Regions from separate parts of the Nocardia sp. CA-107356 genome, predicted to be linked through region 1. Evidence: riboswitches for the same ligand, from Rfam matches in the RefSeq annotation. Region 1 holds a riboswitch; each other region holds the start of a gene.
What was found. Region 1 has a riboswitch for glycine ahead of glyA (serine hydroxymethyltransferase). Riboswitches for the same ligand answer to the same signal wherever they lie in the genome.
Positions count from the first base shown of each region.

Region 2: it holds a riboswitch for glycine, as region 1 does, so the genes downstream of both, gcvP (aminomethyl-transferring glycine dehydrogenase) here and glyA (serine hydroxymethyltransferase) in region 1, are expected to answer to the same signal.
Region 3: it holds a riboswitch for glycine, as region 1 does, so the genes downstream of both, gcvP (aminomethyl-transferring glycine dehydrogenase) here and glyA (serine hydroxymethyltransferase) in region 1, are expected to answer to the same signal.

Region 1 is NZ_CP191992.1:8,676,099-8,686,734, forward strand. It holds gene ACQP1G_RS39155 (L-serine ammonia-lyase) at 1-742, opposite strand, end outside; gene glyA (serine hydroxymethyltransferase) at 739-2,028, opposite strand; glycine riboswitch at 2,064-2,158, opposite strand; glycine riboswitch at 2,159-2,250, opposite strand; gene ACQP1G_RS39165 (IclR family transcriptional regulator) at 2,407-3,192, opposite strand; gene ACQP1G_RS39170 (putative nucleotidyltransferase substrate binding domain-containing protein) at 3,206-5,050, opposite strand; gene ACQP1G_RS39175 (GMC family oxidoreductase) at 5,112-6,668, opposite strand; gene ACQP1G_RS39180 (APC family permease) at 6,661-8,190, opposite strand; gene ACQP1G_RS39185 (aldehyde dehydrogenase family protein) at 8,253-9,734, opposite strand; gene ACQP1G_RS39190 (aromatic ring-hydroxylating oxygenase subunit alpha) at 9,741-10,636, opposite strand, start outside.
Region 2 is NZ_CP191992.1:8,176,439-8,187,074, reverse strand. It holds gene lipA (lipoyl synthase) at 1-704, opposite strand, end outside; glycine riboswitch at 1,060-1,167, shown strand; gene gcvP (aminomethyl-transferring glycine dehydrogenase) at 1,334-4,261, shown strand; gene gcvT (glycine cleavage system aminomethyltransferase GcvT) at 4,408-5,535, shown strand; gene gcvH (glycine cleavage system protein GcvH) at 5,632-6,036, shown strand; gene glyA (serine hydroxymethyltransferase) at 6,108-7,376, shown strand; gene ACQP1G_RS36905 (L-serine ammonia-lyase) at 7,466-8,848, shown strand; gene ACQP1G_RS36900 (hypothetical protein) at 9,022-10,005, opposite strand.
Region 3 is NZ_CP191992.1:4,129,127-4,139,762, forward strand. It holds gene ACQP1G_RS18455 (CDP-alcohol phosphatidyltransferase family protein) at 1-281, shown strand, start outside; gene gcvH (glycine cleavage system protein GcvH) at 321-719, shown strand; gene odhI (oxoglutarate dehydrogenase inhibitor Odhl) at 890-1,375, shown strand; gene ftsR (transcriptional regulator FtsR) at 1,450-2,286, shown strand; gene ACQP1G_RS18475 (bifunctional nuclease family protein) at 2,447-2,920, shown strand; gene ACQP1G_RS18480 (MerR family transcriptional regulator) at 3,368-3,931, shown strand; glycine riboswitch at 4,065-4,165, shown strand; gene gcvP (aminomethyl-transferring glycine dehydrogenase) at 4,339-7,143, shown strand; gene ACQP1G_RS18490 (SRPBCC family protein) at 7,197-7,679, opposite strand; gene ACQP1G_RS18495 (ArsR/SmtB family transcription factor) at 7,676-8,011, opposite strand; gene ACQP1G_RS18500 (hypothetical protein) at 8,620-9,300, opposite strand; gene ACQP1G_RS18505 (TetR/AcrR family transcriptional regulator) at 9,349-9,936, opposite strand; gene ACQP1G_RS18510 (ABC-F family ATP-binding cassette domain-containing protein) at 9,997-10,636, shown strand, end outside.

The DNA.
Region 1 (10,636 bases):
ATGTCAGGCGATCGTGCAGTGTCGCCGCCCGCCGCCGCACACTGAGCGCGCCGGGCAGGACACCGCGGGTGCTCATGCCACGTCGGACGCAGTCCTGCATGACCGCCCAGATATCGAGCAGGTCCGCCCGGATGTTATCCGCACTGCGCCAGGACATTTCGTTCGCCAGCACAACGGCGCTGATCGGCTGGTCCGCCGCGAGAGCGAGTAGGTCACGCCCCGAGCGGAATGGGTGCGGCACCGCCACGACCTCGGCCGATCTAGCAATTTCGTCCTCATCGAGTACGAAACCGCCTCCGACGGAATAGAACTGGCGTTCACCGAGCACACATCCGACATCGTCGAGAGCTCGAAACAGCATGCCATTGCTATGGAAGGCGAGTTTGGTGCGCCCGAGGAGTTCGATGTCCTCCTCGACGACGAAGCCGATCGGGTGCACGCCGCCCAGGTGCAGCATTCCGGTGGTGCGCACCTCGGATGCGGTGCGCGCCACCACCTTCGGCTCGACCTCCTCGGGTCGTTCCCCCGACAATCCGGCGACGACCGCCTCGATACTGCCGTGCCCGCGCCCGGTCGCGCCGAGCGATCCATACAGCTGCACTCCCACGGCAGCGGTATTGTGCAGCACCCCATCGGATTTCAGCCGGTCGACGAACCGGGCCGCCGCCCGCATCGGCCCCACTGTATGCGAACTCGACGGCCCGATGCCGACCCGGAACAGTTCGAAGATGCTGACCGTCATGCTGTACCGCGCAGACCCGGGTACAGCGGGAACCGACGCACCAGCGCATCGACGCGCTCGGTCGACTCGGCGACGGACTGCCCCCGCAGCAGCGCGACCGCGATGATATCGGCGACCTCGGTGAACGCTTCGATATCGAACCCGCGGGTGGCCAGCGCTGGTGTGCCGATCCGTAGTCCCGAGCTGACCATCGGCGGGCGCGGATCGAAGGGAACGGCATTGCGGTTCACGGTGATTCCGATGTCGTGCAGCAGATCCTCGCCCTGCTGCCCGTCGAGTTCGGAATCGCGCAGATCGACGAGCGCCAGGTGCACATCGGTACCGCCGCTGACGACATTGATGCCTGCCGCCTGGCAGTCCGCGGCGAGCAACCGTTCGGCGAGCAGGCGCGCACCGGCGAGGGTGCGCTGTTGACGTTCCCGAAACGCCGGTTCGCTCGCCATTTTGAACGCGACGGCCTTGGCCGCGATCACATGCTCGAGCGGTCCGCCCTGCTGTCCGGGGAAGACCGCCGAACCCAGCTTCTTGGCCAATTCCTCGACCGCGAGAATGAATCCACCACGCGGTCCGCCGAGCGTCTTGTGGGTGGTCGAGGTGACGATATGCGCGTGCGGCACCGGCGAGGGATGCAGTCCGGCCGCGACCAGACCGGCGAAGTGCGCCATATCCACCATCAGATACGCGCCGACTTCGTCTGCGATGCGGCGGAATTCGGCGAAATCGAGGTGGCGCGGGTAGGCGGACCACCCCGCCACGATCAGCTTCGGCCGGTGCTCGTGGGCGAGCCTGCGTACCTCGTCCATATCGATGAGATGGTCCTCGGCCCGAACATGATAGGCCGCGACGTCATAGAGCCGCCCGGAGAAGTTGATCTTCATCCCGTGTGTGAGATGACCGCCGTGATCCAGCGCCAGCCCGAGGATGCCGTCACCGGGCCGCAGCACCGCGTGCATCGCCGCCGCATTCGCCTGCGCCCCCGAATGCGGTTGCACATTCACGTATTCGGCGCCGAAGAGCCCGCGCAGTCGCTCGATCGCCAGCGACTCGATCTGGTCGATATGCTCGCACCCGCCGTAGTAGCGACGCCCCGGATACCCTTCGGCGTACTTATTGGTCAGCACCGAGCCCTGTGCCTGCATCACCGCCAGCGGCGCGTAGTTCTCCGACGCGATCATCTCCAGTCCGCGCTGCTGACGGTCGACCTCCCGGTCCACCAATTCGGCTACGAGCGGATCGAATTCGCGCAGTGCGGCATCGAGTTCGATTCGGACAGCGGAGTCGGCCATGAGGAGCCTTTCGTCGACGCATGCGCGTAGGTGGCTCCTCCCGCTCTGTCCAATGGCCTGAGAGATTCACGCACCCGGTCGGTGCGTTTGCCCCGTCGGCGAGTGCGCGTGCACTGCTTTCCAGAGTTGCCTGAGCGCAGCGGTACTGGGCCTGAGAGATTCCCGGGAGGTGTTGCTCCTTCGGCTTCCACACACTGCGTGGAGATCTCCCGCTGCACGTCGAACGGCGGATATTCAGTTTCGCGAGAAGCAACAAGTTGCGTAAACCGCAACACGAAGCTCTATACGCAACTCAGTATTGGGCCATCCCCACCCGGTGTCAACACGAGGAGGGCAACCGAGATCGGATAGCTTTCGATCCCACCCGGCGTGGGGCGGTCAGCCCAGGTAACCGAGGCGGCGGCTGATATCGGCGGCGCTGGTGATGGTCAGTTGGGCGACGTCGGCGAAGCGGTCCGGACTCAGGCGGTAGGCGGGGCCCGAAACGCTCAGTGCAGCTACCACGGCACCGGTGCTGTCGTAGACCGGCGCGGCGACGGCGTTCAGGCCGATCTCCAGTTCCTCGCGTACATCGGCCCAACCGTTCTCACGCACGGCGACGAGTTGCACGGCGAGGTCGGCGACCTTGGTCAGCGTATTGCCGGTGAATGCCTCGAGTTTGGCGCCGACGCGCTTGCGCATCTCCCCCGGCTCCAGATCCGCGAGCAGTACCTTGCCGCTGGAGGTGGCGTGCGCCGGACAACTCTGACCGACCCAGGACCGCAACGCGATCGAACCCGGCCCGTGCGCCTCGGCGATATTGATGATCCGATTACCGTCCAGCACAGCGAGATTGGTCGTCTCACCCGCCTCGATCGCCAGCGCATTGCAGGCGCTCTGACTCTGCCCGACGAGATCGACCTGGGCACTGGTGGATCCGGCGAGCCGAACGATCGAGAAGCCGAGCCGGTACTTGCCGCGCTCGGACAGTTGCTCGACGTATCCCCGCGATTCCAGCACGGCGATCAACCGTGAAACGGTAGATTTGTGGACACCGAGTTCGGCGGCGATCTCCGTGACGCCCGCCTGCCCGAGCTTGGCGATGATCTCCATGACCAGCAGCGCTCGGTCGACGGACTGCACCGCAGCCGTCCGCCCGTTGTCCTCGACACCTTGTTTCGCCATGACAATCGCCATTCTAGGTGGTTGTGGCTCCCATGCTGCCGACCCGTCGCTGCACCGCCGCGATTTCGCGCAGGGCGTCGTTGAGCAGGCTCCGATTCAACGGCGAGAGTTCCGACATCATGACAATATCGCCGGGACTGTGCCCCGCCGACAGCTGCTCGACCTGATGCACCATCCGCAGGCGCTGCAACATGACGAAGACCTCGGTCAGCATGGTGACATCCCGATCGGTGAGCGCACCCGCACTCGCCGCCGCCGCCAATCGCACCGGGGTGGACGCCGAGGTCACGCCCGCCGCCAGCCCACCCCAGCGCGCCAGGTTGACGATCGGCGCCAGCGCATGGTTCTTCAGGTCGAAGGTGCCGCCGCGCCGGGACAGCACATCGCGCAGCGACCGAGTCCGCACCCGGCCCGATAGCGCGTCCAGCAGTTGCAGCCGCAGCGCATTCGGGTGTTCGGCCCGCATCCGCCCGAACGCCGCTGGCACGGTATGCAGCGCGGCATCGCCCCACACCACCCGCCCGTCGATGAGCAGCGACGACAGGATCAGCCCCCGATCCTGCAGCGGATCGTCGAGCCAGCCTTCGGCCGCCCGCGCCCATTCGGTGCGCGACCGGGCGAACTTCGGTTTCGCGGCGATCGCCCCATTGCTGTCCGCGGGCAGCCCGCAGGCATCGAGAATCGCGTGCACGCGTGCCGCGACTGCACGCAATTGCCCACTCGCCGAAGTCAATTCGTCGGACCACGAGAGCGCACTGTCGACATCCGATGACGGCATGGCCTCCCGGCGCGCGACGCTGCCGAGGATCAGCCAGGCGAATCCGTCACCGGGTGCGTCCGCGAACTCGGCCGATGCCAGCTCGAGCGCCTTGCGGACCACCGAGTCGATGACGACCGAGAGGATCCCGCTGGTCGCCGACGCCTTGGTGCCATTGCGGAACAGGTCGACGACCGTCGCTGTGATCTCGCGCGCGGCCCGCTGCAACTGGACCGCATCCGTGGCGGCCCCGATCGAGCGACGCAACACGAAACTCTGGCGCGCCGATGCCGCGAGCAGGTCCGCGTCCTCGAGCACGCCGAGCACCTCGCCCCGTCGCGAGAGCACCGGCATATGCCGCAGCCCGCATTCGAGCATCTCCATGAGCACGGTCTCGGCGGTCAGATCCGCGGTGACCCGGCGGGCCGGTGCGCTCATCACCCGGGAGATCGGCACGTCGACCGGAAGTCCGGCGGCCACTACCCTCGTGCGCAGATCGCGATCGGTGAAGATGCCGAGTTCGCCGTCCGGCAACCGGATCAGCACGGCGGAGACGCGCGCCTGGGTCATCCGGACGACGGCTTCCCGCACTCCGGTGTCCGGTGTCACGAAAACCGCTGTGCCGGACATGAGTTCACCGACCGGGCGGTTACCCAGCACGGATGCCACCGGGGTCCGATTGCCCGATACCGTTTTCCACGCCGACGAGGCCAGGAAGGCAAGTCCATCCGGTTGGGCGAACCGCTCCCGGACCAGCACACCGGGCAGTCGGATCAGCACACTGGGTTCGGTTGCCCGCGCGACGAATTCGGCACTGCCTCCGGTCAGCAGCGGCACATAACCGAAGATGCCGCCGGGCTCGACGGTATCGATGGTCGCGCCACCGTCGTCGCCCCCGCCAGCGTCCGCCGCCGCGACGATCGAGCCCGAGCGCCGCTGACTCGTGGGGTCGGCTCCGGTGCCCTGTAGCGTGACGGCACCCGTCCACAGCATCCAGATGTCATCGGGCACCTGCGTCGAGTAGTCGGCGATCACCTCGCCGACGGCGAACTCGTGCAACGACGAAGCCGCCGCGAGCTTGTCCAGCTCGGGCGGCGTCATCGATTGGAACGGCGCGTGGTCACCCAGAAACGCCGCTAGCTCGCCTTCCGGCACCCCTGACTCAGGTTTCCCTGATCAGGTCCGCGCACTTCTCTGCCATGGCCATGACAGTAATGTTGGGATTCACGGCGGGCAATTTCGGCATCGCCGAAGCGTCGACTACCCGCAATCGGGAGACGCCCTTGACCCGGAGCTCCGGATCGAGCACCGCCATCGGATCGTCGGACGCACCCATCCGCGCGGTTGCCGCCGGGTGGTAGACGGTGTTGTGGGTGGCGCGAATGTAGTCCAGCAGCTCATCGTCGGTGACCGCCTCCGGACCCGGCGCGAGTTCCCTCGCGATCCACTCCCGCAACGGTGGCTGCGCGGCGATCTCGCGTGCCAACCGGACGCCGGCGAGCATGGTGCGTTCGTCGTGGCCGTCCGGATCGGTGAAGTACCGCGGGTCGACCTTCGGCCGGTCGCGGAAGTCGCGGGTGCGCAATCGGACCGTGCCGCGCGAACGCCCCTGGGTGACATTGGGTGTCAGACAGAAGCCGTTATCGGTGGTCGGGTAGCCGCGCCGCAGCGTGTTCATATCGAACGGCACGCTGCCGTAATGCATCATGATGTCGGGCACGCGAAGCGATTCGTCGGAGGTGGCGAATACCCCGATCTCCCACCACTGGGTGGACGTGCCGATCATAGGTTGCGCGGCTTCCCAGAACACCAGACCTTCGACGTGGTCGTCCAGATTCGAGCCGACACCCGGCGCGTCGACCCGCACCGGCACCCCGATTTCCCGCAGGTGGTCGGCGGGCCCGATTCCGGACAGCAGCAATAGCTTCGGCGTATCGATCGCTCCGGCGGTCACGATGACCTCGCGCCGTGCGGAGACGGTGTCGTAGCCGGTGAGATCGGGCCGCTGATAGCGCACACCCGTTGCGTTGCGCGCCTCGTCGAACAGGATCTCACTGACCCAACATCCCGTGTGCACCACAAGATTGGGACGCGAACCGAGGATCGGATGCAGATAGGCGTGCGACGACGACATCCGCGTCCCGTCCTCGCTCGCATTGATCTGGAACCATCCGGCCCCGTTGCGCACCGTTGTGCCACGGTTGAATTCGACGGTCGGCAGTCCGGCCAGTGCCGCGGCCTCGAGCACCGCGACACCGCACGGATCGTTCGGCGGGATATCCCGCAGCCGCACCGGTCCGCTGCGACCGTGCTGCTCCCCTGGCGCGTGATTGTTCTCCAACCGCGCCACATAGGGCAGCACCTCCGCCGCACCCCAGCCCTTGGCGCCCATCGCCGCCCACTCGTCCAGCCCCTCGGCGGGCGGCCAGAACGCGATACACGAATTGTGCGAGGAACACCCACCGAGCACCTTCGCCCTGGCATGGCGCAGATAGCTGTTGCCGCGTTCCTGCGGCTCGACCGGATAGTCCCAGTCGTAGCCGGAGTCGAGCAGGTGCATCCACTGCGCTAGTTCGAGGATATTGCGATCGCCGACGTCGGAGGGCCCCGCCTCCACCAAACATACTGTCACATTCGGGTTTTCGCTGAGCCGCGCGGCGAGTACGCATCCGGCCGTCCCGCCGCCCGCGATCACGTAGTCGAAGACCGTGTCAGACATCGGAAGGTACCTCTGCCGCATGCGAGGCCAATGTCCCGATTCTGTTGCGGCCCCTGACCAGGTACCACAGCAGCCCGGCCCCGAGGATCGCGCCGATGTAGACGAATGCGCCCCAGGTGTTGTACCAAGGGTCGCCGTAGACGGCCTCGCGCGGCCAGGCCAGGTTCAATGCCATCGCGATACCCCACACCACGGCAACGATATTCACGACGATCCCCCACCGACCCATCGAGAAGTAGCCACCGGCCTGCAGATCCTTCGGCGGCCACTGCCCCTGGAACCGCTTCTTCAGCATCGGACCGGTCACCATGAGGTAGGCCAGGTAGATCATGATGATCGCGATCGAGGTCAGCACGGTGAAGATCTTCGGCTGACCGACATTGATCACCAGGATGAGCGCCGAGAGCACACCGATCAGCACCGCCGGAATCACCGGGGTCTGGGTCTTCGGATGCACCCGGGCGAGCTTGTCGCCGAACGGCAGCGCGTTATCGCGGGCCATGGCGAAGGCCAGCCGGATGGCGGCGGTGTGCACCGCCAGCGAACAGACCGTCACCGCGATCACGATGCAACACAGGAAGATCGTGCCGAGCGGACCCCACATCACCTGTTCGACAATGTATTGCAGACCACCGCTGGAGCTGCCGATCTGCGGATCGTCGAGATCGGGCGCCGCCATTACCGCGAAAACCAGGATGGCCCCGCCGATGACGAACGACGCGAGTACGGCACGCAGGATCGCCTTGGGCGCGGTGCGCCGCGGCTCCACCGTTTCCTCACCCAGTGAGCTCGCCGTATCGAAGCCGTACATCACATAGCCGGAGGCGAGGGTGGCCACCAGGAACGCGCTGAGGTAACCACCGGACTCGGCCGCACCATAGCCGTGGGTCGAGAAGAACACCTGCGGACCGCGAGTCCAGTTGGCCGCCAGGATGATCGCGATCAGTACCGCGGCGATCAGTTCGATGAACACGCCGGCGCTGTTGATCATCGCCATCAGACGCACACCGAAAGCGTTGACGACCGTGGTGAATACGATCATCACGGTGCCGAGCACGACCGCATTGGTCGCGTAGTCGTATTGACCTGTCCCGTCACCGATGAACTGGAATCCGCTCCACAGCCGCGGCAGATTCAGTTGTAGCGCGAGCACTACCGCCGACAGCGTCACGATCGAGGCGGTCAACATCAGCCACCCCGAGGACCAGCCGACGATCCGGCTGCCGAGCGCCTTGGACCAGTTGTACACCGACCCGGCGACCGGATACTTCGCGGCTAGCTCCATGAAACACAGGGCGACCGCCAGCTGACCGACGAAAACCAAAGGCCACGACCAGAGATAGGCCGGACCCGCGGTCCCGAAGCCGAAATAGAAGAGTTGGAACGTACCGGTGAGAATCGAGATATAGCTGACACCGGCCGCGAAGCTGGCGAACTTGCCGATACTTCGGTCCAGGGATTCCTTATAGCCGAAATCCTCCATACCGTTGTCATCGGACACATTGTGTTCCTTGACCACCATTGCTACCGTGCCTTTCGCGGTGCGGCCGTCCGGGCTGTCCGGCCGAGATTGTGAAATTTCGATCAGACGCTCTTGAACCACTCCGCGGGCTTCGGTGCCGTGTTGTGCCAAATGTGTTTGATTTCTTGATATTCGGCCAGTCCGGTCGGGCCGAGTTCGCGTCCGTTGCCGGACTTCTTGAACCCGCCCCATTCCGCGGCTGCGGTGTAATAGCCGAAGTCGTTGAGCCACACCGTGCCGTGGCGCAATGCGCGCACCATGCGCTCGCCGCGCGCCGGATCGGCGGTGCGCACACCAGCGGCGAGACCGTATTCGGTGTCATTGCCGAGCCGGATCGCCTCGGCCTCGGTGCTGAATCGCTCCACCGTGAGGATGGGGCCGAAGGTTTCCTCCCGCACGATCCGCATGGACCGATCGCAGTTGTCGAAGATCGTCGGTAGGAAGAAGCTGCCAGCGGCCAGCGCCGGATCACTCGGCCGGACACCGCCGGTCACCAGCTTCGCACCCTCCGAAATGCCCAGCTCCACATAGGCTTCCACCTTCGCGCGATGCGCCTCGGAGACCAGCGGCCCGGTCTCGCTGGCCGGGTCGAGGCCGGGCCCGACACGGATCAGCTCGGCGCGGCGCGCCAATTCGGCGACGAAGTCATCGGCGATGGACTCCTCGACGATGAGTCGTGTTCCCGCCGAACAGACTTGACCCGAATGCAGGAATACACCGGTCAGCACCTGGTCGACCGAACTCGCCCAGTCGGCGTCGGCGAAGACGATATGCGGGTTCTTGCCACCGAGCTCCACCGCGACCTTGGTGACATGCTCGGCGGCAACCCGGGCGATCGTCTTACCGGTGGCGAGGCCGCCGGTGAAGGAGATGAAGTCGACATCCGGCGTATCGGTCAGTGCCGCGCCGAGCACCGCACCACTGCCCTGCACCAGGTTCAGCACCCCGGCGGGCACACCGGCCTCCTGTGCCGAGCGCGCGAAGGCGATGGTGCTGAGCGGAGTCACCTCGCTGGGCTTGACGACCATCGTGCAGCCCGCGGCGAGCGCGGGCGCGACCTTCCACGACATCTGCAGCAGCGGATAGTTCCACGGCGCGATCAGCACGCAGACGCCGATCGGTTCCCGGACCACCCGGCTGAGCACCGCCGGATCACCCACGTCGATCAGTCGATCGGCCTGCCCGACGACCAGGCTCGCGTAGTAGCGGAACACCGAGATCACATCGTCGATATCGATGCGGCTCTCCACCAGCGTTTTGCCGGTATCGACCGTTTCGAGGTGCGCCAACTCCTCCTTGTCCCGCTCGAGCAGGTCCGCGATCCGCACCAGGAGTGCGGCGCGTTCGGCGACCGGCGTGGCAACCCAGGCCCCGTCGTCGAAGGCCGCGCGGGCGGCGGCCACCGCGCTGCGCGCGTCGTCCGGTGTGGCCTCGTCCACGGTGGCCACCACCGTGCCGTCGGCCGGGTTGACGATCTCGCGCAGGCCGCCGTCCGCGGCGTGCGCCCATGCGCCGCCGATGAGCAGGTCCGGGTTGCCGTTCATCTCAGGTCACCTCACGTCGCCGATACAGCCGTGCACCCAGGTGTGGAATTCGGAAATGTGGTGCTCGGCGGGGACAAGTACTCCGCCGTTACGGTAAGCACGCGAGGACATTGTGGGTTGGGTTCGCTCACATGCCGCGAAATCTTGTTCGTTCACCCGGTGGAACAATTCGACCGAACGCGATACATCGCGGCCTTCCGCGACCACGTCGGCGGTGTAGAGCCAGTCGCATTCGACAATGGTGCGATCCGCCGACATCGGATACATCCGGTGGAAAATGATGTGGTCCGGGACCAAATTCACGAAGACCGTCGGTTTGATCGTGATCGCGTAATAGCGGCGATCCTGTTCGGCGCGCACGCCGGGCAGCCGCTCGAATCCCGCCGAACCGTCGACGGTGAACCCGGCGACTTCCGGGCCGAATTCGGCGCCGTGCCCGACGAACACCTGGGCGGCCAGGCCGTCGGCGAACTCCGGCAGTACCTCGGTGAGCTCGGGGTGGATGGTGGCACAGTGGTAGCACTCCATGAAGTTCTCCACGATGAGCTTCCAGTTCGCGGCGACGTCGTAGACCACGCGGCGGCCGACCCGCAGCTCTTCGATGCCGTAGGAGTCGATCGCGGTCGGGCTGCCGAGCCGTTCGGTGACCGCACCCATGACATCGTCCTCGAACGACGGCGGCTCGTCGGCGAGGCAGACCCAGGCGTAGCCGAGCCATTCCCGCAGTGCCACCGGGACCAGGCCGTAGGCGACCCGGTCGATATCCGCGCCGGTCTCATCCTTGAGGGCGGCCATATTGGGCGCGGCGACGAGCTTGCCGTCCAGGCCATAGGTCCACGCGTGATACGGGCAGCGCAGGTTGCGCCGCACCTGGCCCTCGTCCTCGGTGCACAGCATCGCGC
Region 2 (10,636 bases), 500 kb from region 1:
TCGTCGGTGGTCTCGCCCAGTCCGAGGATGAGGTTCGACTTCGTGATCAGACCGTCCGTCCTGGCCCGGGTGATCACCTCGAGGGACCGCGCATAGGTGAAGGCGGGCCGGATCCGGCGAAACACGCGTGGAACGGTCTCGACGTTGTGCGCCAGCACTTCTGGACGGGTGTCGAAGACCTCACGCAGTTGTCCGGGATCCGCGTTGAAGTCCGGAATCAACAGTTCTACGCCGGTGCCCGGGCTCTGCTGGCGAATCTGGCGCACCGTTTCGGCATACAGCCAGGAGCCGCCGTCCGGTAGATCGTCGCGAGCGACGCCGGTCACCGTGGCGTACCGCAGACCCATCGCGCTCACCGACTCGCCGACCCGTCGCGGTTCGTCGAGGTCGAGATCGGCGGGTTTGCCCGTGTCGATCTGGCAGAAGTCGCAGCGCCGCGTGCACTGGTCCCCGCCGATCAGGAAGGTCGCCTCGCGGTCCTCCCAGCACTCGAAGATGTTGGGGCACCCCGCCTCCTGGCAGACGGTATGCAGGTTCTCGCGTTCGACGAGGGCGGCGAGCGCTCGGTACTCGGCTCCGGTGCGCATCCGCACCTTCATCCACGGCGGCTTGCGTTCGACTGGAGTCCGGGCGTTGCGAACCTCGAGCCGAAGCAGTCGACGCCCGTCCGGGGCGAGGGGGGAGGGGTGGGGTGAGACGCTCATGGGAACTCCTTCGATAGCCGGAGCTGGCGAATTCTCGCTTGCAGGCTCCGGCTGCTGTGCGGCGACGCAAAGTCGCCGGTGATATCAGACCCGCACGGTCATGGCCGAGCAGCGCTCGCAGGAAGCGGTGTCAGCGGGGGAGAGGAGGCAGGCCCTCGATACCTTTGCGGGACTTGGTATCTGGACGCCGAATGCTCGGTGTGTGCGGTCACAGCTGAGCGAGTTCCAGACCGAGGATGCCAAACGCTGACGCGTTTTGGCAAGGGTGGCGCGGTCGAGTGGTCCCGAGGAGGTGGTGGCAGACAAACCTCGGGGGAGTGTGTACTGTTCTGCGAATCACAACTGAAAACGCCGATGACGCGCAGCGGGAGAACCTCCGAGTTTCAGACTTCTGAACTCCGAGGCGCCGTAGGAGCAACTTCCTCCCCGGGAATCTCTCAGGCCCCAGTACCGCAGCGCCGAGGCAACTCTGGAGAACAGGAACGGCCGCAGGCCGGTACTTACCGAAGGTGAAGAGCAACGCCGTAGCTGCGGCAATGCCCAAACTCTCAGGTTTCAGGACAGAGCGGGGAGGTGTCCCTCAGTCGATGTCCGGTGCGGTCCGGACATAGCGAAACCGGAGTCACCTCGTGCCAGTTGAAACCCGCATTGCCCCCACTGGTGGGCCCTCTACCAGCGACTTTCCCTCGCGCCACATCGGTCCCGACGCGTCCGCAGCACAGCACATGCTCGAGGCACTCGGCTACGAGACGCTCGATGAGCTGATCGACGCAGCGGTGCCGGACCAGATCCGCAGCGAGAAAGCCATGGACCTGCCGGCGGCCCGGAGCGAGCCGCAGGTCCTCGCCGACCTGCGCGCCCTCGCCGACCGCAATCAGACGCGTGTCCAGATGATCGGTCTCGGCTACCACGACACCGTCACACCTGCGGTTTTGCGGCGAAACCTGCTCGAATCGCCGGCCTGGTACACCGCCTACACGCCCTATCAGCCGGAGATCTCCCAGGGTCGGCTCGAAGCGTTGCTGACCTTCCAGACGTTGATCGAGGATCTCACCGCGCTCCCCCTGGCCGGGGCCTCCCTGCTGGACGAGGCCACCGCCGTGATGGAGGCCGTGCTGCTCATGCGGCGGGCCAACAAGTCCAAGTCCGCCACGAACCGGGTGATCGTCGACGCGGACTGCCTGCCGCAGACCCTCGCGGTCGTCCAGGGGCGTGCCAAGTCGGTCGGCATCGAGGTGCTGGTCGCGGATCTCTCCAGTGAATTGCCCGACGGTGACGCATTCGGTGTGGTGTTCCAGGCGCCGGGCGCGAGCGGCGCCGTGCGCGGCCTGTCGCCGCTGATCGCGGCCGCGGGCGAGCGCGGCGCGCTGACCACGGTGGCCGCTGACCTGCTCGCGTTGACGATCTTGACGCCGCCCGGAGAACAGGGCGCCGACATCGCGGTCGGATCCGCGCAGCGCTTCGGCGTGCCGCTGTTCTTCGGCGGCCCGCACGCCGGCTACATGGCCGTGCGCACCGGGCTCGAGCGCATGCTCCCGGGCCGCCTGGTCGGGGTCTCCGTCGACGTCGAGGGAGCGCCCGCCTACCGGCTCGCGCTGCAGACCCGCGAACAGCACATCCGCCGCGACAAGGCGACCAGCAACATCTGCACCGCGCAGGCACTGCTCGCCAACGTGGCCGCCATGTACGCGGCGTACCACGGTCCGGAAGGTCTGCGCGCCATCGCAACCCGCGTCCACCGCCATGCCGTGGCGATTGCCGAGAGCCTGCGGGCAGCCGGCCACCAGATCGTGCACAACCGCTTCTTCGACACCGTGCAGGTCCGGGTGCCGGATCAGGCAAGGGAGTTCGTCGCCAACGCCGATCGCCTCGGCATCAACTTGCGCCTGGTGGACGACGACCACGTCGGCATCTCCTGCAACGAGTGCACCACCGATGACGTGGTGCGTCGCGTCGTGGCCGCCTTCGGCGCGACGGTGACGGCAACGCCGACCGCGGTCTCCGGGCTGCCGACCGAGCTCGACCGCACCTCGAAGTTCTTGCAGCATCCGGTGTTCCACGAGCACCGTTCGGAAACCGCGATGCTGCGGTTCCTTCGGAAGCTCTCGGACAAGGATCTCGCCCTGGACCGCACCATGATCCCGCTGGGGTCGTGCACGATGAAGCTGAACTCCGCGGTGGAGATGGAGCCCATCAGCTGGCCCGGATTCGCCGGCATCCACCCCTACGCGCCCTCCGAGCAGACCGGCGGGTACCTGGAGCTGATCGGCGACCTCGAGCGGTGGCTCGGGGAGATCACCGGATACGACCGAGTCTCGTTGCAGCCCAACGCCGGATCTCAGGGCGAGCTGGCCGGGCTGTTGGCGATCCACGGATACCACGAGTCCCGCGGCGAGAGCGGCCGCAACATCTGTCTCATCCCGCAGTCCGCACACGGAACCAACGCCGCCTCGGCGGTCCTGGCCGGGATGCAGGTGGTCGTGGTGGCCACCGCGACCAACGGCAATATCGACATCGACGATCTGCGCGCCAAGATTGCGGTCCACGAGGGCAAGGTCGCCGCGATCATGCTCACCTACCCCTCCACTCACGGTGTGTACGAGAACGACGTGCGCACGGTCTGCGACCTGGTGCACCAGGCCGGCGGTCAGGTGTATGTCGACGGCGCGAACCTCAATGCGCTGGTCGGCCTGGCCCAGCCGGGCAAGTTCGGTGGCGACGTCTCACACCTGAACCTGCACAAGACCTTCTGCATCCCGCACGGCGGCGGCGGACCCGGCGTCGGACCGGTCGCGGTGCGCGAGCATCTGGCCCCGTTCCTGCCCGGGGACCCACTCGGCAGCGGCGACGGGGGAGCCCCGGTCTCGGCCGCGAACTACGGCTCGGCCGGCATCCTGCCGATCACCTGGGCGTACCTCGCGCTGATGGGCCCGGACGGCCTGACCAGCGCCACCGAGGCCGCGGTGCTGGCGGCCAACTACGTCGCGAAGTCGCTCGACGCGCACTTCCCGGTGCTCTACACCGGACCGTCGGGTCTGGTGGCGCACGAGTGCATCCTCGACCTGCGCGCCATCACCAAGGAGACAGGTGTGACCGCCGAGGACGTGGCAAAGCGACTGATCGACTACGGATTCCACGCGCCGACCCTGTCCTTCCCGGTGACCGGCACCCTGATGGTCGAACCGACGGAGTCGGAGGACCTGGCCGAGCTGGACCGGTTCATCCAGGCGATGGTCGCGATCCGGCAGGAGATCGACCTGGTCGGTGACGGGGTGTGGCCGGTCGAGCGGAGCCCGCTGCGTCAGGCGCCGCACACCGCGGAACAGGTCACTGCCGACGAGTGGACGCTGCCCTACCCCCGCCACCTGGCCGCCTTCCCCGTCGCCTCCTTGCGCGCCGCGAAGTACTGGCCACCGGTACGTCGGATCGACGGGGTACACGGGGACCGCAACCTCGTCTGCTCCTGCCCGACACCCGAGGCATTCGAAACCCCGACCAGCCAGAACGTCACCGACACCTCGGCGAACGCCGACTCCCGCGAGGAGGTTTTCGCATGAGCGAGCGTAGCGAGCGAACCATAGGCACAGCCGAGCACTCGCTCGTGCCGGAGCGAAGCGGAGGCATGAGCGAGCGTAGCGAGCGAGCATCCGACACAGCCACCCGCGGTGGTCATGCCGGAGCCGAGCGTCAGCGAGGCGGAGGCATGAGCACCGGTTCGTCCGTCTCGACATCCCCCGCATCTCCACTGCTCGAAGAGCACGCCAACCTCGAGGCCAGCTTCACCGACTTCGCCGGCTGGCAGATGCCACTCAAGTACGACAGCGAGCTCGCCGAGCACCGAGCCGTGCGCAGCACTGCCGGGCTCTTCGACCTCTCGCACATGGGCGAGATCGCGATCACCGGCCCCGCCGCCGGTGCGCTGCTCGACTACGCGCTTGTCGGCGAACTCTCCAAGATCGGCATCGGGCGAGCCAAGTACTCGCTGCTGTGCAACGCCGACGGCGGAGTGATCGACGACCTGGTCGTCTACCGGCTCGCCGACGACTACTTCCTGGTCGTGGCCAACGCGTCCAACGCGTCGACGGTGGCACGTGAACTCGTCTCGCGCGCAGCGGGATTCGATGCCGAGGTCGACGACCAGTCGGCGCAGACCGCGCTGATCGCCGTGCAGGGTCCGGCCGCCCAGGACATCGTGCAGGCACTCGTGCCCGACGGGCAGGTCGCAGCCGTGACGGAGCTCGGGTACTACGCGGTCACCCCCGCATCGGTCGCCGACATCGACGTGCTGCTCGCCCGCACCGGGTACACCGGCGAGGACGGCTTCGAGCTGTACGTGCCCAACGAGCAGGCGGTGCGCCTGTGGCGGGCACTGCTCGACGCGACCGCGGCCCGTGGCGGTGTGCCGGCCGGTCTCGCCTGCCGCGACACCCTGCGGCTCGAGGCGGGCATGGCGCTTTACGGCCACGAGCTGACCCTGGACACCAACCCCTACGAGGCCGGACTCGGCAAGGTGGTCCGGTTGGGCAAGGAGTTCGTGGGACGCGATGCGCTGCAGGAACTCTCGGAGCGGCCCATCGAGCGGGTGCTGGTGGGACTGAAGGGCACCAGCCGGCGAGCGGCCCGCGCCGACTACACCGTGTACGACGCGGCGGGCGAGACGGCAGTCGGTGTCGTCACCTCTGGTGCGCTCTCGCCGACGCTCGGCTACCCGGTCGCGCTCGCCTTCGTGGATGCGGCTCTGCAGGAGTCCGGGACGGAGCTGACCGTCGACGTCCGCGGCAAGAAGGAACCCTTCGTGGTCACTCCCTCGCCCTTCTATCGCCGCTCCTGAAGCCGGAGCGCTCGAACACTTCGCGCTCGAACACGCAGCGCTCGAACACTATTGACCTACCCAGTCACCAACAAGAGCCCTCGAGAAGGTACAAGCATGTCCTCATTCGATCTGCCCAACGACCGCAGCTACACCGACGACCACGAGTGGGTGGCCATCACACCGGGAGCCGAGCTCCCCGACTACCCCGTCCGAGTCGGCATCACCTCGATCGCCGTCAACTCGCTCGGCGAGCTGGTCTTCGTGGACCTGCCCGAGGTCGGCGCCACCATAGTCGCCGGCGAGAGCTGCGGTGAGGTCGAGTCCACCAAGACCGTCTCCGAGCTGTACCCGCCGGTCAGCGGCCGTGTGACCCTGGTCAACAGCGCTGTCGTCGACGACCCGAGTCTGGTCACCTCCGACCCCTACGGGCAGGGCTGGCTGTTCGCCGTGCAGCCCTCCGCCGCCGGTGACCTGTTGACCGCCGCCCAGTACGCAGAGAAGAACGGAGTCGTGGCATGAGCGGTCAGGCGCGGAGGCGGCAGCGGAGTGTAACCACGCAGCGCCCCCGCTCATGCCAGAAAGGACACAGCATGAGCGTCCTGGACCAGACCCTCGCGGATTTCGATCCCGACGTCGCCGCCCTCATCGGAAGGGAGCTCGAGCGTCAGCGCACCGGGCTCGAGATGATCGCCTCCGAGAACCACGCTCCGATCGCCGTCATGCAGGCGCAGGGTTCGGTGCTGACCAACAAATACGCCGAGGGCTACCCGGGGCGCCGGTACTACGGCGGGTGCGAGCACGTCGACGGGATCGAGCAGCTCGCCATCGACCGAATCAAGGCACTCTTCGGCGCGAAGTTCGCCAACGTGCAGCCGCACTCCGGAGCCACGGCGAACGCGTCGGTGATGCACGCGCTGCTCGAGCCGGGCGATACCATCCTCGGCCTGTCCCTCGCCGACGGCGGACACCTCACGCACGGCATGCGGCTGAACTTCTCCGGGAAGCTGTACAACGTTGCGGCGTACGGGGTTTCGGACAGCGACTACCTCATCGACATGGACGAGGTGGCCAGGGCGGCACGCGAGCACAAGCCGCGGCTGATCATCGCCGGCTGGTCGGCCTACCCCCGGCATCTGGACTGCGCCCGCTTCCGCGAGATCGCGGACGAGGTCGGCGCCTACCTGATGGTGGACATGGCCCACTTCGCCGGGCTCGTCGCGGCCGGGCTGCACCCGTCACCGGTGCCGCACGCGCACGTCGTCACCTCGACGACCCACAAGACGCTCGGCGGACCGCGCGGCGGCATCATCCTCACCAACGAGGCCGACATCGCGAAGAAGATCAACTCGGCGGTGTTCCCCGGCCAGCAGGGTGGGCCGCTCGAGCACGTCATCGCAGGTAAGGCGACCGCATTCAAGATGGCCGCCCAGCCCGAGTTCGCCGAGCGGCAGCAGCGTTGCCTCGACGGCGCCAAGATCCTTGCGGAGCGGTTGAGTCAACCGGACGTGAAGGGCGCCGGCATTTCCGTGCTGACCGGCGGGACCGACGTGCACCTGGTCCTGGTCGACCTGCGGGACGCGGAGATCGACGGCCAGCAGGCGGAGGATCGCCTCGACGCGATCGGAATCACGGTCAATCGCAACGCGGTGCCGTTCGATCCGCGTCCGCCGATGGTGACCTCGGGGCTGCGAATCGGCACCCCGGCCCTGGCTGCCAGGGGTTTCGACGCCGGGGACTTCGAGAAGGTCGCCGACCTCATCGCCCGGGCGTTGATCGCGGCGCCGGAGGCGGACGTGTCGGCGCTGGCGACCGACGTGCGCACACTCGCCGACAAGTACCCCCTCTACCCGGAGCTGTAGAGCATGGCTGCGCTGCCCGTCGCGGCCCTGACGTCCGCTCCTTGCTGCGCTGCGGCACTCGCTGCGATGATCCGGAAGGACCTCGACTCATGACCATCAGCGTGTTCGACCTCTTCACGGTCGGCATCGGTCCGTCCAGTTCACACACCGTCGGCCCGATGCGGGCGGGCGGGAGGTTCGCCGAGGCCCTCGCTTCCCGCGGTGTGCTCGATGCCGTCGCCGGTATCCGCATCGATCTCTACGGATCGCTCGCGGCCACCGGCGCCGGCCACGGCACCTTCTCCGCGATCCTGCTCGGGCTGGAGGGGTACCGGCCGGAGACTATCGAGACGCAGGAGAAGGACCGTCGCCTCGCGACGTTGCGGGAGACCCGTCGGATCATGCTGGGCGGCGTCCGGGAGATCGAGCTCGCCGAAGACGAGATCGTGCTGCATCCGTTGACCGTTCGGGACTTTCATCCGAACGCGATGACCGTCGCCGCGACCGACGACGGCGGGCAGGAACTGCTGCGGGAGACCTACTACTCCATCGGCGGGGGCTTCGTGGTCACTGAGTTCGAGACGGAGGCGCCGGCGCCGACGGACCCGCTGGCGCTCTCGTTCGGTTCCGCGAAGGAGTTGCTGGAGATCACCGAGCACCACGGGATCTCGATCGGCGACGTGATGCTCGAGCACGAACGTGCGGCCAGGCCCGAGTGCGAGGTGCGCAGCCAGTTGCTGCACATCAGGGACGTGCTGGTGGAGTGCTTCGAGCTGGGTATTTCGCGGATGGGTTACCTGCCGGGTGGACTGCACGTCCGGCGTCGGGCCCGCGACTGGTACGAACGTCTACGTAGCGAGGATCCCAACCGGGACCCTGCCTTTGCCGAGGACTGGGTCAATCTGGTGGCCCTGGCGGTCAACGAGGAGAACGCCTCCGGGGGACGGATCGTCACCGCTCCCACGAACGGTGCGGCCGGGATCATTCCTGCGGTGCTGCACTATGCCACCCACTACACGCCCATGGGCAAGTCCGATCCGGACGGCACGGCTATTCGTTTCCTGCTGGCGGCGGGTGCGGTCGGGTCCCTCTACAAGGAGCGCGCCTCGATTTCGGGCGCCGAGGTCGGGTGCCAGGGTGAGGTTGGGTCCGCCGCCTCGATGGCGGCGGCGGGGCTCGCGGAGATCCTCGGCGGCACGCCGGCGCAGGTGGAGAATGCCGCGGAGATCGCCATGGAGCACAGCCTGGGCCTGACGTGCGACCCCATCGGCGGGCTCGTCCAGATCCCGTGCATCGAACGGAACGCGATCTCGGCGGGCAAGGCCATAAATGCCGCCCGAATGGCGTTGCGCGGCGACGGAACTCATCGTGTCAGCCTCGACCAGGTGATCGAGACGATGCGCGCGACCGGGCTGGACATGAGCTCGAAGTACAAGGAGACGTCCATGGGCGGGCTCGCCGTCAACGTCTCGGTCAACGTCGTCGAATGCTGATCGGGGGCAACAGGCATGGAAAGGAACAGCCAGTGGTTGAATGACCTCGCCTGCGTGCGGATCTCGAGGTCCGGGTCGTCGTCGATTCCGCCGCCAGCGCCGACGCATCAATCACGCCGGCAGCCTTACCCTGCGGGAAAACGGGTTAGCACAACGGCAATAGGGGGTGGATGTCATGATGCCGATTCGATCAGCAGATGCTCCAAGCGGGCCGTGTCGTCGGAGTCCTCATCGACACCGACCACTGCGACGAACTCGCGATCACCGGCACGTCGCTGCAAGGGACTCCAGGAGTTGGCGAGATACCAGCTCGCCCCGGTGGTGCCACGCGGGCCTAAGCCCGCGCAGAATATCCAGTATCGGTCGGGGTGCAGGTCCGGGCTCGGTCGCACCCGCGCGATGACGCCGATGCTGTGATCTCCGCTCGAGCCATACCGGCTACCGTCGGTCAACTCCAACTGCTCTGAACGGGAACCGTCTTCAGCACCACTGCCATTGAGAGTGAAAAGCGGACGATCGACGCTTTCGAGGTACATACGTGTGCAGTCGTTGCAAGTCAGTCCAAAACTGATATAGGGGCGGTCGCCGTGCGCAACGACGTCCCGGTCGCTCCGGATTTCAGTCAAAAGACCAGTGTGGCGCCGCAGCGCAGAGAACACGTATAGCAGTCCGCGAACTTCCTTCTCCGGTAAGGCAGCCAGCACATCCGAGCGATGATCAGCCGCAACTGCGCGGACCTTCCCGAATGCGCACGGATAGGGAGCCTCGGCCGCACCGAATGCTTGCACAGGCCGCAGCGGTAGCTCGAACGTCGGGTACACGAGAGTAATCCCGCTGGTGATCATCTCAGCCCCGAGAAATGCTTCGAGCTCGATGTCGGTTCCGGGAGAATCCAACTCGTGCCCGCGAACGGCGACCGGTGCGGCATCTGCCATCTGAAACAATCTCTCGATCGTCCAGCCAGGGAACATCCGGACCAGTACCCGGCAATGGTAGTCGCGCGGAAGCCCGACCATCCCGCCCGAAAGCCACTGGTAGAACTGTGTCTTCGCTGGCCCGTAACCAGGTGGGATGGGAGGATCGAGTTGCGCGGCGCACCTATCGTACGCGGCCAGGAAATCCGAATGGCTCTTGAGATGCTGCTCCGCCAGCAGCATCTTCAGAACGGTAGCCAATGAAACCCCCTTACCCCTGAAACCACCGCCCTGGTGGCGGCGACTCGATTTACAACCGCGGCTCGCACGGTCGGCAACGCTGTCCGGTGACCGCCCCGACCACTCGGACACCAGTGCAGCAGAGGCTGTTACCGCTCCCGCCCGCCGTGGCCACGGTGCGCTGTGCCGTCCCCTCCCTGCTGGGGCGAGCGCAACGCCGCGTGTCCGGGTCGATGTATAGCGAGGTAGCCGCAATGCTGCCGACGAAAGTGAGCGCAGTGGCGGTCGACGGGCCGATCCCGGTGCGGCTGGTCGTAGCGCCGGCTGCGGCAGCCCCTTGGATGGTGCTGTTCAAAGCGGGTATGGGAACCTAACAGACAATGTTGCCGGGTCTCTCCGAGGGGTGGCAATGACCTGCACCGTACCGGCAGGCGCGATCGCCGTGACCTGCGTATCCGAGTCGATGGTGTAGGTGGTCGCGGCAGTACCGGATCGCCCGATCAAGAAACGGCGAAGCCGGTACCCATCACGGAACGTTCGCGTCTCCCGACGTGTTCCACAAGGTCGGAGAGCGGGAGGTGATGGTAGGCATGACGCGCCTCCTTTGCCGCGATGATGATTCCCCGACTGCAAC
Region 3 (10,636 bases), 4.5 Mb from region 1:
ACGCCATCCTCGCGCTGACTCTTTCGGTGTACAAACGCCGCGATCTGGACCCGCCGGAGGTCATCTACCTGGGCAAAGCTGCCACTTTCGCACTGATGTCCGCGCTGCCGTGGCTGCTGGCCGGTCAGATGGATTGGGCGCTGGCAGGTTTCGGCCGTGCCTTCGGTGGGGCATTCCTGGTCTGGGGTACGGCGGTGTATGCGTGGACCGGCGTGCTCTACATCTGGAAGGCTTTCGCCGTCGCGCGAGCGATACCGGCTGTGCCGCACCACAGTGAGTAGCGATTAGAGTTGCGTCGAGTCGACGACGAAAGGACGCCTGTGACCCAGACCCCCGAGGATCTGCGCTACACCGAAGAGCACGAATGGGTGCAGCGGGTCGGCCCGACCCGGGTTCGGGTGGGCATCACCGACTACGCCCAGTCTCAACTCGGTGACGTTGTGTTCGTGCAACTGCCCGACGTTGACAAGGACGTGGCCGCCGCGGACAGTATCGCCGAGGTGGAGTCGACCAAGAGCGTGTCCGATATCTACGCCCCGCTGGCCGCGAAAGTCGTTGCGGTGAACGATGATCTGAGCTCGACGCCGGAAACGCTGAATACCGATCCCTACGGCGCGGGGTGGATCTTCGAGCTCGAATTGAGCGATGAGGCCAGCACGGATGCGGCGCTCGGTGAACTGCTGGATGCTGCGGGTTACCAAGGAGTTATCGGGGGCTGACCAAGCCTTCCCGGTTCTACCTGCACGGGTACGCCCTGGCAGGGTACGGTCAATGCCAACAGATGTGCCGGTGCTTGGCAGCCGGTGTTCTAGCGCCAGGATCCCCAGGTCGTGGCGGTGAAGGCAGCACCTGCTTGCATGGATAATCAGGTTCGAGGAGGAGAGAAACGGTGAGCGAGAACAAAGACCCGGGTTACGGGGAGACCGCGGCCGAGACGACGTCGGTCTTCCGCGCGGATTTCCTGAACGAGGTCGACGCGTCGCGCTCCGCTGAGGCGACCGGCGAACAGCCGGTCCAAGGGGTCGAGGGTCTGCCTGTTGGTGCAGCCCTCTTGGTCGTCAAGCGTGGCCCGAACGCGGGCTCGCGGTTCCTGCTCGATCAGCCGACCACGTCGGCGGGCCGCCATCCCGACAGTGACATCTTTCTCGACGACGTCACCGTCAGCCGTCGGCACGCCGAGTTCCGGCAGGACGACGATTCCTTCCAGGTGGTCGATGTGGGCAGCCTCAACGGCACCTACGTCAACCGGGAGCCGGTGGACTCCTCGGAGTTGCAGAACGGTGACGAGGTACAGATCGGCAAGTTCCGCCTCGTGTTCCTCACCGGACCGCGGGCACAGGTGAACGAGCCATCGGCGGGTGCGGGCAGCCTGTGACGCCTGCGGCACGGATTTGCACGTGTCGGCGGTGTTGACAGGAAAGAACGCTGTGTCATGAAAGACTCGGTGCTATGACGGGCGCGGCGCAGTGGGCTCGCGGAGGCATGTCGATCGGCTCCGTGCTGGACCTGCTGCGGCCGGACTTTCCGGACATCACCATTTCGAAGATCCGCTTCCTCGAGGCCGAGGGGCTGATCAGACCCGAGCGCACACCGTCGGGTTATCGCAGGTTCTCGATCGCGGACTGTGAACGGCTCAGGTTCGTCCTGACCGCACAGCGCGATCAGTACCTGCCCTTGAAGGTGATCAAGGAACAGCTCGAAGCGATCGACAGCGGTGCGGCGACGCTCGGTGTGCGGGAAGCCCGCGCCCGGGCGCACTCCGGCCGCAACGGTGCGCCGGAGTCCGGGCATACCTCGCCGGACTCCGTGCCCACCGCAACACCTGCGGCGCACAGCGCGGCCCGCACCGCGGCGCCGCGCAAACTGGGTGTCGTACCCGGTGAGATCTCGCCCGACGAGCTGCGATTCGATCACGAAATCCGGCTCACCCGCGCGGATCTGCTCGCCCAGGCCGAGATCGACGAGAAGTTCCTCGCCGATCTGATCCGGGCCAATCTGATCACGCCGGGCGCCGCGGGTTTCTTCGATGCGGACGCGGTGACTCTGGCCAAGACCGCCAAGGCGATGGCCGAATTCGGCCTGGAGGCACGGCATTTGCGCGCCTTCAAGCTGGCCGCGGACCGTGAGGCGGCGCTGGTGGCGCAGATCGCGGCCCCGATCGCCAAGAGCCGCGACGCCGGCGCGCGCGCCCGCGCGGAGGAGACGGTGCGCGAACTCGCGGCACTGTCGCTGACGCTGCACACCTGTCTGGTGAAGGCGTCGGTTCGGTCGTCGCTCGGCGGCTGAGATTTCCAGCGGGTTCCGCTTTGCGTTCCAGACGGACAACACGCCGATTTCGGCTGTGCACACGGAATGCTGTGCGCGTCGAGGTTCGCTTAGACTCGTGGTACGGCGAGCTCTGCAGCGGTCATGCCGGGCGGCCGGCGAGTCATTGGGAGGCAGTGCGATGAGTGAGATGCGCGTAATCGGCATTCGTGTCGAGCAGCCACAGAACCAGCCCGTGCTGTTGCTCCGCGAGGCGTCGGGGGACAGGTACTTGCCGATCTGGATCGGGCAGGCCGAGGCGACCGCGATTGTGCTGGAACAAGAGGGGGTGACCCCGATCCGTCCGCTGACCCACGATCTGATCAAGATCCTGATCGCCGACCTCGGGCACACCCTCAAGGAAGTGCGGATCGTCGATCTGCAGGAGGGCACCTTCTACGCGGATCTGGTCTTCGAGAACGACCTGCGGATCTCGGCCCGGCCATCGGATTCGGTAGCGATCGCCTTGCGCGTGGGTTGCCCGATCTATGCCGAGGAACCGGTGCTCGAGGAGGCCGGGCTGGTCATGCCGGACGAGCGCGAGGACGAAGTGGAGAAGTTCAAGGAGTTCCTCGAGTCGGTCTCCCCGGATGACTTCAAGGCCACCGACAGCTGAGCCCGCTGCCGTTGGTCGGTGCACCTTCCGGGTCGGCCGGGAGGGCAGATCGGCGGGTGCGCCATATCGACTGTGCGGCAGATCGCCATGGGTCGAACCAGGTCTCCATCGGGGTTGGGCAGGGCGGGTTCGCGACATGTCGCCGTCGCACCTCAGGAATCTGTCACGGCACACGGCTGTTCGTCCCTTGGCCCGTGTGATCGCCCGCGGTAGTGGTCAATCCGCGTGTGTCGCTGTGGAACTGGGTGCGGTGGCGGACTTTTTTCTAGGGGTGAAGTAGAGGTCGAGAGTTCTACCGCGCGTCGCGTTTGGTCGGATGATGGCGCTCCCGAGAGAATCAAGGGGAGTAATCTCGATAGTTGGACCACGTCCGTTATGGCCGGTCGTTGGTCGTGACGGAGCCGGGTCATTGATGAGGCTAGCGTCGGCGAAGCAAGGGAGTGGTCAGTGGCAGAGCAATCGCAGGATGTGGTACAGCCAGGCCTGTTCCCGGATGATTCGGTGCCCGATGACTTGGTGGGCTACCGCGTCCCCAGCGCATGCCAGGTGGCCGGGATCACCTACCGGCAGCTCGACTACTGGGCGCGCACTGGACTAGTCGTTCCGTCCATCCGTGGGGCAGCGGGCTCGGGCAGTCAGCGGCTGTATTCGTTCAAGGACATTCTGGTCCTGAAGATCGTGAAGCGACTATTGGACGCGGGCATCTCGCTGCAGAACATCCGCATCGCCGTCGACCATCTGCGCAGCCGCGGCGTTCAGGATCTAGCGGGCATCACGCTGTTCTCCGACGGCACCTCGGTGTACGAGTGCACCTCGCCCGAGGAGGTAGTCGATTTACTGCAGGGTGGGCAGGGCGTCTTCGGAATCGCGGTCAGCGGCGCCATGCGGGAACTGACCGGAGCCATCGCCAACTTCCCGGCCGAGCGTGCCGTGAGCGGCAGCGCCAGCGAGCGGCCGGAGGACGAACTGTCCTTCCGTCGTAAGGCCCGGATGAATCGGAAGACCGGCTAGGGATCGACTCGACGAGTGCCCGTCGCTGTGGCGGCGGGCACTCGTCATCTGTGCCGGAGTGATGAGGGCTACACACCCATCCGGGGTCCGGTGGCGTCATTCGTTGCGCGCGCGGCATAAACTAGCGGTGCGTCGCCGCCGTGCGGGAGAGTTCCGAGCTTCACAAGAGTTCGGGCGCCGAAGGAGCAGCACCTCCCCGTCAATCTCTCAGGCAAAAGGGACCGTACGGGCTTCGACGTCTCTGGAAAGTGGTGATTCCGCACAACGCGGAGATTGCCCGCCCATGGGGAAAGGGGTCCCGGCAACTGCGTCGTGACATCCGAATCTCTCAGGCTCCACGACAGAGGGGGAGGGCCGGTATCCGTCGACCGTCGTTGGTCGACCCCGCCCGACCTTGGGAGCCTGTCGTGACTCGATCATTCGCCGACCGCCACATCGGACCCGACCGGGACGAACTCGCCCGGATTCTGGACGTCGTCGGCGTCGGCTCGCTGGACGAGCTCGCCACCGCGGCACTGCCCGCGAGTATTTTGGACGGCTCCGGACTCGAGGTGCTGCCGCCCGCCGCGACCGAGCACGAGGTGCTCGACGAACTGGCCGCGCTCGCCCATTCGAATACCGTCGCCACCTCGATGATCGGGCTCGGTTACTACGACACGTTGACCCCGCCGGTGCTGGTGCGCAGCCTGCTGGAGAATCCGGCCTGGTACACCGCCTATACGCCCTACCAGCCCGAGATCAGCCAGGGGCGACTCGAGGCACTGCTCAACTTCCAGACGATGGTGTCGGATCTGACGGGGATGGAGGTGGCCAACGCATCCATGCTGGACGAGGCCACCGCCGCTGCCGAGGCGATGACGCTGCTGCGTCGGGCGGGCAAGTCCAAGTCCGCGCGGCTGCTGATCTCCGACGATCTGTTCCCACAGACCAAGACCGTGCTCCACACTCGGGCCGAGCCGCTGGGAATCGAGATCGTCGAGGCGGACCTGTCCAGCGGCGAACTGCCCGATGGTGAGTACTTCGGTGTGCTGGTCCAGGTTCCGGGTGCGTCGGGCCGGATCGTCGACTGGCGGCCGATGATCGAGGCGGCGCACGAGCGGGGCGCGTTGGTCGCGGTCGGCGCGGATCTGCTTGCGCTGACGCTGATCACGCCGCCGGGTGAGCAGGGTGCGGACGTATGCTTCGGCACCACACAGCGTTTCGGTGTGCCGATGGGCTTCGGTGGTCCGCACGCCGGATATCTGTCGGTGCATGCCGGGCATGCGCGTCAGTTGCCCGGGCGACTCGTCGGCGTCTCCGTGGACGCCGATGGCACCAAGGCGTACCGACTCGCATTGCAGACCCGCGAGCAACATATTCGCCGCGAAAAGGCGACCTCCAATATCTGTACGGCACAGGTGCTCTTGGCGATTGTGGCCGCGATGTACGCGAGCTACCACGGACCCGACGGGCTGCGTGAGATCGCCCGGCGCGTGCACCGGCGGACGGCGGCCATCGCGGCCGGACTCGATGGTGCGGTCGTGCACGACAATTACTTCGATACGCTGCTGGTGCGGGTGCCCGGCGGTGCGGAAGCCGTTGTGGCGAAGGCGAAGTCGAGCGGTATCAATCTGCGGTTAGTCGACGCGGATCACGTCGGTGTCGCCTGTGACGAGGCGACGACCGAGACGCATGTCGCCGCCGTGCTCGAATCCTTCGGCACCGCACTGTCTTCTGAGCTGAGCGCGCCTGCGACGGCGTTCTCCATCGAGACCCGCACGTCGGAATTCCTGACCCATCCGGCATTCACCAGCTACCACACCGAAACCGCGATGCTGCGCTACCTGCGGCGGTTGTCCGATAAGGACATCGCCCTCGACCGCAGCATGATTCCGCTGGGCTCCTGCACCATGAAGCTCAACGCGACCGCGGAGATGGAGGCCATCACCTGGCCCGGCTTCGCCCGCGTACATCCGTACGCGCCGGTCGAGGATGCGCCAGGCTTGCTGAAGGTGATCACCGATCTGGAGAACTGGCTGTCGGCGATCACCGGCTACGACTCGGTGAGCCTGCAGCCGAATGCGGGCAGCCAGGGCGAATACGCCGGGTTGGTGGCGATCCGCCGCTACCACCTCGATCGTGGTGACGCGCACCGCGATACCTGCCTCATTCCCTCCAGCGCGCACGGCACCAACGCCGCCTCGGCGACCATGGCCGGTATGCGGGTGGAGGTCGTGAAGTGCCGCGCGAACGGTGACGTGGATCTGGACGATCTGCGCGCCAAGATCGCCGATCACGCGGAGCGGCTGGCCTGCATCATGATCACCTACCCGTCGACGCACGGCGTATACGAGCACGAGGTCGCCGAACTGTGCGCGCTGGTGCACGACGCCGGTGGCCAGGTGTACGTCGACGGTGCGAACCTGAACGCGCTCGTCGGCCTCGCCCGTCCCGGTCGCTTCGGTGGTGACGTCAGCCATCTGAATCTGCACAAGACCTTCTGTATTCCGCACGGCGGCGGCGGTCCCGGTGTCGGGCCGGTCGCGGTTCGTTCGCATCTGGCCGAGTACCTGCCGGGGGATCCACTGGAGTCGGATTCGCACGCGGTGTCGGCGGCCCGCTACGGTTCGGCCTCGATTCTGCCGATCACCTGGGCCTACATCCGGATGATGGGTGCGGATGGTCTGCGCAAGGCAACCCTGACCGCCATCGCGTCGGCGAACTACATCGCCCGACGGGTGAACGAGCACTTCCCGGTGCTCTACACCGGCGAGAATTCGATGGTCGCACACGAGTGCATCCTCGACCTGCGCGATATCACCAAGCAGACCGGTGTCACCGTCGATGATGTGGCAAAGCGCCTGGCGGACTATGGATTCCACGCACCGACCATGAGCTTCCCGGTCGCTGGCACGCTGATGGTGGAGCCCACCGAGAGCGAAAACCTCGCGGAGCTCGACGAATTCATCCTCGCGATGATCGCGATCCGGGCCGAGATCGACCAGGTCGCCGCGGGCGTATGGCCGGTGGAGGACAACCCGCTGCGTGGCGCGCCGCATACTGCGGCCTGTCTGGTCGGGGAGTGGGACCATCCGTACAGCCGCGAGATCGCGGTGTACCCGCAGGGATTGGCTGCCGACCGGGCCAAGGTATGGCCCGCCGTGCGGCGCATCGACGGCGCCTACGGTGACCGCAATCTGGTCTGCTCCTGCCCGCCGCTCGACGCGTACTGACGGCTACCGAGCCGCACCTCGACCCCGTTGTAGGTGCGGCTCGATAACCGCTCTTATTGCGCGGCAACCACTTTGCCGTAGCTGTTGACCAGATCGGGCCAGCCGCCCTCGCTTTGGACGCTGTCCCGCATGGATTCCCAACCCGTGCCATGGTTTTCGAAGCCGGAGTGCACCAGCGTCACCGCGGTACGCTCGGGCGTCACTGCCTCGAACGTGACATCGACGCGGCTGGCGCGATCCGGATTCGTGTCGTGCTGCCAGTCCAGGCCGATCTCCCAGGAGAACGCGAAATGGCGCGGTCGATCCCAGACGAGCACTGTGCCCCAAGGGCATTCGGTGCCATCGGCTTCCCTGCCGAAGCACCGTCCACCCGCACGCGGTTCGATGACCTCTTGCGCGAGCTCGCCCTTGCCGATGTGATGCGCGCGCGGCCACCAACTATCGATTCCAGTGGTGAACACGTCGTAGGCCCGATCGATCGGCGCATCGACGACGAGTTCGACCCGAACTTCCTTATCGCTCAACTGCTGTGTCATGGCTTCTCCTCTCTCGAGGCGTCAGCTGCCTGCCTGTTCACCTCGTCCTGAAAGGCCGACATCGCCGTCGACCAGAACTGCGTGAAGTACACCCGAAGCCCGTCGATCCCCTGCGGATTCAGCCGATACACCCGCCTGGTCCCCACCGCCTGGTCGACCACCAGCCCCGCCTCCTTCAGCACCTTCAGATGCTGAGAAACCGCAGGCCGACTGACCGGCAGCTCATCGGCCAACTCGCCAACCGCACACGGCCCCTTCCCGAGCCGCTCGAAGATCGCCCGCCGCGTGGGATCCCCCAGCGCGTCCAACGCGGCATTTCGGTAAGCCTTCACGAACCGTAAGTTTAGACTTACGGGTAGTCGTTGTCCATGGGTTGGTCGGTTCCGCACGTCTCGGTGCACCGGAGGAAATGATGGCTTCTGCCGGTTTGAAGGGGCTGATCGATTGGGGTTATCAGCTCGGTGGGAGGCTGCCGGGCGAATGGGCAACAGCGCATCCGTTCGGCTTGTCGAAGCAGGTCCGTCACGGATTCATCGGCGGAGTTGTGACGATTCAAGTCCTGACCCGGGCTGCTGCCGGCCAGCCGACGTGGTCCGCTGGGCAGCGCATCCGGACCGCAGCTTGGGGTGGAGATTCGCGCATGCAGACTGCGCGCGAATACGACGTCGGGCTGGATCTCGACACTGTACCGGCATGGCTCGATGATTCTGCGGCGTGCGATTGCGAGGCCGGGATGTCAGCGCGGGATCGCGGGATCGTCGTCTGTAGGACGGTGCAGGTCATCCATGTCGAGGGCATGGTCGTGCCCGACCTGCATCCGGGGATGCCGATGGTTGCGGCGAGTGGTCGGGCGCGTGATGTTGCTGTGGGGCAGCAGGTTCGGCTGGTCTGCGCGGCCGTTCCATCGTTCCAGCCGGAATCTGAGCCGCCCCACAAGGGATTACGCCGGGTCCGGCGCGGCCTCGGGTTCGAGTTCCGGGATCTCGCTGAGGGCTTCGATTCCCAGTTCCGAGCGCGTTGCGTCGATGACGGCGCGCTCATCTTGGACAGTGTTGGCAATTGCCTTGTGCCACAGTGCGCGGATCGCGTTGACGTCGTCCATGGTTGCTTCGTGGTCGAGTTCGACCTTGAGGCGTTGCACGGTGATGCTCTCGGCTGCGGTGAGGGTGCGGAGGAGATCTTCGCAGCGGTGCGGGATCTTGGGGTTCGACAGGACGCGGAGTCGGGTGATGTAGCCGTTGCATGCGGAGATGCTCTGATGTAATTCCTTGCCGAAACTGTCCACCTCCTCGACGGATTCAGCCTTCCAATCGAGGGTGTCCCACAGGGTTTGGCGGACGTCTGCGGCGGAGAGCAGTACCGAGGAGATTGCGGTCAGAACCGATTCGCGTCGCCACTTGTCCTGTTCGCGGCGCTCCGCGGCGGCGTTGGCGTTGTCGATATTACGTTGCGCGGCGGCATTGGTCGTCTCGATATTGCGCTGTGCGGCATCGAGTGTGGTCCGGTTGCGCTCGTCGGCCGCGGTGATCGCGTTGCGGTTCGTCCGGTTGTTGATCAGGACGCCGATGAGCGCCGCGGCCGCGACGATGAGCGAGCTGAGAAGCGGAAGCCAGGAAGTCACCGGGTCATCATTGCATTGCGGGGTGCTCCGCTGTGCCCCGATCGGCCGTCAGATCGCGCCCGCACGCGCAGCGGCCAGTGCGGCATCGGCCGCGCGGAGGGTGTCTTGCGTGGTCACCGGTTCGTGCGTGATGAACAGGCGGTAGTAGATCGGCGCCACGGCGAAGCGAATAACCTCCTCGATATCGACGGTGTCGGGGAGGTCGCCGCGGGCGACCGCGCGGCGAACGACCTCGGCGGACTGCGCGTGCCGGGCTGCGTAGAAGCGCCGGAGGGCTTCGGCCGCGGCGGAATTCTGTACTGCCGCAGCGATAAACGCACTCGCGACGGGTCCCGCGTCGGGGTCGGCGAACCCGGTGCGCACCAGATCGGTTATGCCGCGCAGGTCGTCGTCGAGTGAGCCGGTATCGGGAATCGGCCACGGTTCGCTCTCCGCGAGTTCGAGGGCGTCGGCGATGAGTCCCTCGGGGCTGCCCCAGCGGCGGTACACGGTGGTCTTGTGCACACCGGAGCGTTGCGCGACGTTATCGACGGTCAGGCCCTGATAGCCGCGCAAGGTCAGCTCGGCCAGGGTGGCCTGGCGCACTGCGTCACGGACGCGGGCGCTGCGTCCGCCGGGGCGTTTCTGCGTCTCCAAAGACAACTCCTGTTGCATTAGTTAGGTCGGCTTGTTAGCTTAAAGCTACACAAGTAGCGATTGGAGAGCCATCTGACCACCCAACTGACCCTGCGGGACATGTCGAAGTCCTACCGACACCGAGTCGTGCTCGAATGCGTCACGTTGTCCATCCGGCCCGGTGAGCGGGCAGGCATAGTCGGCGAAAACGGCTGCGGCAAGTCGACTTTGCTGCGGATCCTGGCAGGTATCGAGAGCTTCGATGACGGTGAGCGCACGGTGCGTGCGGCCGGCGGCATCGGACATTTGGCGCAAACGGTGCCCGGCCGCACTGTTGGCGAGGCCATCGATCTCGCGTTGGCCGAGTTGCGTGAGCTGGAGCGGCGGCTGCAACGGGCAGCGGAGGCCGAGGATATGGCCGCATACGGCGAGTTGCTCACGGCGTTCGAGGCGCGCGGCGGGTACGACGCCGACACCCGAGTCGACAAGTCGATGCACGGTCTCGGACTGGCGCACATCGAGCGCGAGCGTCCGTTGCCGAGTTTGTCGGGTGGTGAGCAGGCCCGGCTCGGGCTGGCCTGTCTGCTAGCTGCCTCGCCCGAGGTGTTGCTGCTGGACGAGCCGACCAATCACCTGGATGCGGCGGCCATGATCTGGCTGGAGGAGCGGTTGCGGACACATTCGGGGACGGTGGTTGTGGTTTCCCATGACCGGACGTTCC